DNA from 3 places in the Staphylococcus muscae genome. Region 3 is predicted to be linked to each of the others. Evidence: riboswitches for the same ligand, from Rfam matches in the RefSeq annotation. Region 3 holds a riboswitch; each other region holds the start of a gene.
The links. Region 3 has a riboswitch for S-adenosylmethionine ahead of C7J88_RS06830 (O-acetylhomoserine aminocarboxypropyltransferase/cysteine synthase family protein). Riboswitches for the same ligand answer to the same signal wherever they lie in the genome.

Region 1 (2,277 bases), 370 kb from region 3:
TGTTCATCTGGTTCTAACCAAGGATTCGACACATATGAAGGTCGAGATGAATATACGACATCATTTGAATACAACTCAGCCATTGTTAAATAAGACTGAGTATTTTTTACATCGGTCATAATAAATGCTCCCTTAATAATTGATGTTCCTGTTGTATCTTCTCAAGCTGTGCTGGATCTTGAATTAATTTTGCGCCCATCAACGCAATAATTTTCGCCCCTTTAATTAGCGCCTTGTCTCCCATTGGACTTGCTGCTGCTTCTCTAAAACGATGTGTATGCCCTACTAAGCTTCTTGGGCCAATTTTCACATGTGGATGAATCGTTGGTACAACGTGACTAACATTACCTGTATCTGTTGAACCAAATCCAAAGTCATCATGACTGACTTCTTCACCAAGTTCCGTTGCATATTTCTCAAAGAGGTCATCTAACAATGGGGATTTAATAAATTCGTTTACACCATTTTGAATCGGTCCAAATTCATAGTTACAGCCCGTTTGTAATGCTGCCCCTTTGGCAATATCATGCACTCGTTCAGTGAGAACATCCAGTGATTTTCGTGTTGTCCCTCTCGTGTAAAAACGCGCATGTGTAAAGTCAGGAATAATATTCGCTGCTTTCCCACCATCTAAAATCACACCATGTACACGTTCAGACGATTGAATGTGTTGACGTAACTGTGCAACACCATTGAAAAAACTTAGCATTGCATCAAGTGCGTTACGTGCTTCATACGCATTTTCCGAAGCGTGTGCACTACGTCCAAAAAACTTAATATCTAACACGTCAACTGCAAGGGTATGAATCGTTGGATATGTTTCATTACCCGGATGAATCATCAATGCGACATCAACATCTATAAGCCCTTCTTTCACATAAGATGCTTTTGCAGAGCCATTTTCGCCACCTTCTTCTGCCGGACAACCGTATACGATAACGGTACCGCCAATCTCGTCCACAACTTGTTTTAATGCCACACCAGCTAATACACTGGCTGTTCCAATGATATTGTGTCCACAAGCATGTCCAAGTCCAGGTAAGGCATCATACTCAGCCAAAAAACCAATTCTAGGGCCTGGTTTATCAGATTGATAAGTTGCAATAAAGCCTGTCGCATGACCTGCAATATCACGTATCACTTCAAAATCATGCTGCTTTAAATGATCGATTAATAATCGTGATGCGAATAATTCCTCATTCCCTAATTCAGGGCGCTCATGTATTTGATGACTCATGTCCAAATAGTTCAGCCTATGATTATCTATATAGTCTAGGATCTGTTGTTTTACTGTTATCAATATAAAAGCTCCTTTCAAAAAAATATCAACCTTGTACGAGCGCTACATTTATCAAGTGCGATATGTACAAAGTTGATAATATCTTGTCCATGTCATTTATCTGTCAGCTAACTTGCTGTTGGATTTAGCACCTTTATCGTCACCGATGAGGTTGCAGGGCTTCACAGGGCCAATTCCCTCCACCACTCTTGATAAATTATATTTAATTATTACTTATTCTATCGGATTTACGATTATTTGTCATGTCATTTTTTCAATATTTTCTAAAATCTTTATAAAAGACGTATTTATATCTATCTAACAACAGGTACTTTGCATCATATATTTTATTGCTTTCAAATATATACCCACATCGTCAAAATTCAAATCATGCCCCTGTTAGTTTCTTCTGAATATGATAAAATAACGATAAACTATAAAGGAGGCGTTATCACAATGCCAAAAATGAATGTTGAAAGTTTTAACTTAGACCATACTAAAGTTGTTGCTCCTTATATCCGCTTAGCTGGTAAAATGACTGGGAACAATGGTGACGAAATCCACAAATACGATATTCGTTTTAAACAACCAAACAAAGAGCACATGGAGATGCCTGGGCTCCACTCATTAGAACACTTGATGGCCGAAAATATTCGTAACCATTCAGACAAAGTGGTAGATTTAAGCCCTATGGGATGCCAAACTGGTTTTTACGTCTCATTTATCAATCACGACGATTATGAAGATGTATTAAACATCATTGAAAAAACGGTACAAGACGTTCTAGATGCAACGGAAGTACCAGCATGCAACGAAGTACAATGTGGTTGGGCTGCTTCTCACTCATTAGAAGGTGCAAAAGAAATTGCACAAGCCTTTTTAGATAAGCGTAATCAATGGCACGATGTCTTCGGTGAAGGATAAGTTGAAAACAAAAACACGGATGCAAATGCACCCGTGTTTTTTGTTATTATAATTTTCGTATCCATGCCATTAAA
Region 2 (2,277 bases), 620 kb from region 3:
AGGTTTTCTAGTACCGTACCGTAACGGATGGCATCGAAAATTTGTGGTTCTTTTTCAGCGGATAAGTTGATCGCCTTTGCGTAACAACCACCTTCAATGTTAAATACCCCATTTTCGTTCCAACCGTGTTCGTCATCACCAATTAACTTACGGTCAGGATCAGCTGATAATGTTGTTTTACCAGTACCAGATAAACCGAAGAATAATGCAACATCACCTTTGCGTCCTACGTTAGCTGAACAGTGCATACTCATAATATCTCGTTTAGGGAGTAGGTAGTTCATCACAGAGAAGATAGATTTTTTCATTTCTCCAGCATATTCTGTACCACCAATCAGTACAGTTTTATGTTTAAATGACACGATGACGAATGTTTCAGAACGTGTACCATCTTTTTCAGGATCTGCTTTAAATGTCGGTGCAGAGATAATTGTGAAGTCTGCTTTGATTTTTTCTGCTTCGCTCTTAGAATGTGGACGAATAAACATATTTTGTGCGAAAAGGTTATGCCATGCAAATTCATTCACAACTGTTAATTTTAGTTGGGAATCTTTGTCGCTTCCAGCATAGCCATTAAATACGAACACTTCGTCTTTTGCATCTAAATACTCTAATACTTGATGGTATAGATTTAAAAACTTGTCTTCAGAAATAGGTTGGTTTACAGTACCCCAGTCGATGTCATCGATGACTTGTGGATTATTAACGATATACTTATCTTTTGGAGAACGCCCCGTATATTCCCCAGTTTTTGCGTTAATTGCTCCAAGTTCTGTTAATTCAGCCTCGCCACGACTCAAAATTTTGTTGTAGAGTTCAGTTTTTGTAAGCTGCAGATGAGAAGTAGGCTTGTCAATCAATGCATTCAGTGCACTTGTATCAAATGACATGATGAATCCCTCCAATAGTTTCTTCTTTAATGTAAGCCTTTACAATTAAAGAGTATAACATATTTAGCTAATAATCCCCACAAAAAATCCAAAAAAATGTCACATGTTTTTGAGTAATTTTATAGTGGATTTTTGTTTATATTTAGCGAGAATCATCGCTTTTTGACGGCGCTTTCATTATTATTGTAATTCTATATTCAAATAGATTTGTGAAATTGACACATGATTAAAATTTATGTAATATAAAAGCAACGGATTCTCTTATCCTGAGTGGTGGAGGGACATGGACCCAATGAAACCCAGCAACCTCTTTTAGCGAAGAAAGGTGCCAAACCGTTTGCAGGCGATAGCCTGAACGATAAGAGCGAATGGACGTTGAGCCTTCACTCTATGTATGTGCCGTAGTGGTGAAAGGCTCTTTTTATTTGAGCTCAGATAAAGAGAGTGTTCGTAATCTATTTTTAAAGGAGCATATTATGACAAATAATAAACGATTATTTACTTCAGAATCTGTTACTGAAGGTCATCCGGATAAGATTGCTGACCAGATTTCAGATGCAATACTTGATGAAATTCTAAAGGGAGATAGTCATGCACGTGTTGCTTGTGAAACAACAGTAACAACAGGTATGGCACTTATCGCAGGGGAAATATCAACGTCGACATATGTTGATATTCCTAAAGTAGTACGTGAAACAGTTAAACAGATTGGTTACACACGCGCTAAGTATGGCTACGATTATAAAACAATGTCTGTATTAACTGCGATAGATGAGCAATCTCCTGATATTGCACAAGGTGTAGACCGTGCGTTAGAATATCGAGACGCATCGAATGACGAAGTATTAAATATTGGTGCAGGTGACCAAGGGCTTATGTTTGGTTACGCAACAAATGAGACGGCATCGTTTATGCCACTGCCAATTGATTTGTCACATAAATTAGCGAAACGTCTGACAGATGTTAGAAAGGATGGCACATTAGACTATTTACGTCCAGATGGAAAAGTACAAGTAACTGTTGAATATGATGAGAATGATCAACCAAAACGAATCGATACGATTGTTATTTCATCACAACATCATGAAGAAGTAGCACTTGATCAAATCCAACGAGACATTAAAGAATATGTTATCTATCCAGTAGTACCTCAGGCGTTATTAGATGCTGAAACAAAATTTTTCATCAATCCAACAGGTCGATTTGTTATCGGTGGACCACAAGGTGATGCAGGTCTGACAGGTAGAAAAATTATCGTTGACACATATGGTGGATACGCTCGACATGGTGGGGGTGCATTCTCTGGTAAGGACCCAACTAAAGTTGACCGTTCAGCAGCTTATGCGGCACGCTATGTTGCCAAAAACATTGTTGCAGCTGGATTTGC
Region 3 (2,277 bases):
CCCAGTACAACGTCCGACAATTGAAGGACGACATAAAGAGATTTGTGCACGGGTAAAACATATGAAGGTGCCAAAATCATGAAAGGTACGCCAATAATACAAGGATCAGGTTATGTTGCCAAAATTGAAACGCATAGTTTTGTAGATGGTGAAGGGGTTCGTTGCAGTCTTTACGTATCAGGGTGTCCATTTCGTTGTCCAGGATGTTACAATGTCGCAGCACAACATTTTCGCTATGGTGAACCCTTCACAGATACCATCGTTGATGAAGTGATTGCAGCTTGTGAGCCTTCATATATTTCAGGGTTGAGCATTCTCGGTGGTGAACCTTTCTGCAACTTAGCAGTCATTGAACCGCTTATCCGTGCTTTTCGTCATCATTTCGGTCATGCGAAAGATATTTGGGTGTGGACAGGGTATCAACTCGAGTATTTGTGGCGTCAAGATGATGAACGCAAAGCACTTCTTCAAGATATCGATGTTCTTGTGGATGGCATGTTTGTACAACATCTCTATCGTCCTAACCTTGCCTATCGTGGATCGTTGAATCAACGGGTGATTCATATACCGACCTTTGGCGAAACATTATCAATAGGAGATGCAATCTATGTTGAATAAACTTCTCGGAATTTGAAAAAGATTGGTTGACTTTCGGAATTTTCTGATATATGATAGCGTTACATTTAAAAGTAACAGGTGACAATAAATATATCTTATCAAGATTGGTGAAGGGACAGGCCCTATGAAACCAGGCAACCTATTGAGTTAGGTGCTAATTCCTGCAGGTGATATAAACCTGAGAGATAAGCCTTTTATAATCAAATCAACTATTGATTATACGAATAGATGCACGCAGGGAATCTTGATATAATTTGAGATTTGCCTGTGTGCTTTTTATTTATAGGAGGAAATCATATGACGGAATCATTCGAATTTGAAACATTACAATTACATGCAGGACAAGAGGTAGATGCAGTGTCCAAGTCACGTGCCTTACCAATTTATCAAACGACTTCATTTACATTTGATGATACAGGGCATGCGGCGAGATTGTTTGGCTTGGAAGAAGTAGGTAACATTTACACACGATTGACAAATCCAACAACGGCTGTGTTAGAGACACGTGTTGCGGAATTAGAAGGTGGCGTTGCGGGTGTTGCAGTGGCGTCAGGTATGGCAGCAATAACGTATGCTATCCAAGCTGTCGCACAAAACGGCGATCATATCGTAGCGAGTGACAAATTATATGGTGGCACACATACACTTTTCAGTCATACATTGCCTAAGTTTGGCATTGAAGTGACATTAGTAGATACAACGAACGTGGAACAAATTGAAGCAGCAATCCGTCCAAATACGAAAGGCCTTTTTATTGAAACAATCGGTAATCCAGAAGGGAATATTGATGACTTTGATGCTTTAGCCGCTGTGACAAAGAAACATGGTATTGTGCTTATTGTCGATAATACATTCGCATCACCATACTTGTTCCGTCCGATTGAACACGGTGCGAATATTGTTGTTCACTCAGCAACAAAGTTTATCGGTGGTCACGGCACATCAATGGGTGGTGTCATTGTGGACGCGGGTAACTTTGACTGGGACAATGGTAAGTTTCCAGGATTAACTGAACCAGATCCGTCATATCATGGTCTTGTATTTCATCAAACATTTGGTGAAGTCGCGCTCGCATTCAAAATTCGTACGACACTATTGCGTGATACAGGCGCAGCGCTGTCACCATTCAATGCCTTTTTATTAACACAAGGCTTAGAGACGTTATCATTACGTGTTGAACGTCACGTTGAAAACGCAGAAAAAGTAGCACGTTATTTAGAAGCACATGATCAAGTAGCATGGGTAAAATATGCTGGTTTAGAATCAAACGAATACTATGAAAATAAACAGCGATATTTACCAAAAGGTGCGGGATCTATCTTTACATTTGGCGTGAAAGGTGGTTATGAAGCAGGTAAACAGTTCATTGAAGGATTGGAACTGTTCTCATTACTCGCTAACGTAGGAGATGCGAAGTCATTAGTGATTCATCCAGCATCCACAACACATCAACAATTAACAGAAGAAGAGCAACGTGCTGCAGGTATTGAGCCGGAAACGATTCGCTTGTCTATCGGTATTGAACATATCAATGATATTATCGCTGACTTAGATCGTGGCTTTGCGGCAATTCAATCATAAAACACAAAACACTTCAGATTCCCTTCACACAGGTTTCTGAAGTGTTTTTATGTGTGTAATTCAATAAAATGAGCATTA

Region 1: linked by a shared signal. The riboswitch ahead of C7J88_RS04960 (M20 family metallopeptidase) and the one ahead of C7J88_RS06830 (O-acetylhomoserine aminocarboxypropyltransferase/cysteine synthase family protein) in region 3 are both predicted to bind S-adenosylmethionine.
Region 2: linked by a shared signal. The riboswitch ahead of metK (methionine adenosyltransferase) and the one ahead of C7J88_RS06830 (O-acetylhomoserine aminocarboxypropyltransferase/cysteine synthase family protein) in region 3 are both predicted to bind S-adenosylmethionine.

Annotation. Positions count from the first base shown of each region.
Region 1 is NZ_CP027848.1:997,674-999,950, forward strand. Features, by position in the region: gene ldmS (L-aspartate--L-methionine ligase LdmS) at 1-119, opposite strand, end outside; gene C7J88_RS04960 (M20 family metallopeptidase) at 116-1,297, opposite strand; SAM riboswitch class I at 1,394-1,498, opposite strand; gene C7J88_RS04965 (S-ribosylhomocysteine lyase) at 1,736-2,203, shown strand; gene C7J88_RS04970 (DoxX family protein) at 2,250-2,277, opposite strand, start outside.
Region 2 is NZ_CP027848.1:748,312-750,588, reverse strand. Features, by position in the region: gene pckA (phosphoenolpyruvate carboxykinase (ATP)) at 1-890, opposite strand, end outside; SAM riboswitch class I at 1,149-1,255, shown strand; gene metK (methionine adenosyltransferase) at 1,367-2,277, shown strand, end outside.
Region 3 is NZ_CP027848.1:1,365,001-1,367,277, reverse strand. Features, by position in the region: gene nrdD (anaerobic ribonucleoside-triphosphate reductase) at 1-82, shown strand, start outside; gene nrdG (anaerobic ribonucleoside-triphosphate reductase activating protein) at 79-618, shown strand; SAM riboswitch class I at 711-810, shown strand; gene C7J88_RS06830 (O-acetylhomoserine aminocarboxypropyltransferase/cysteine synthase family protein) at 916-2,199, shown strand.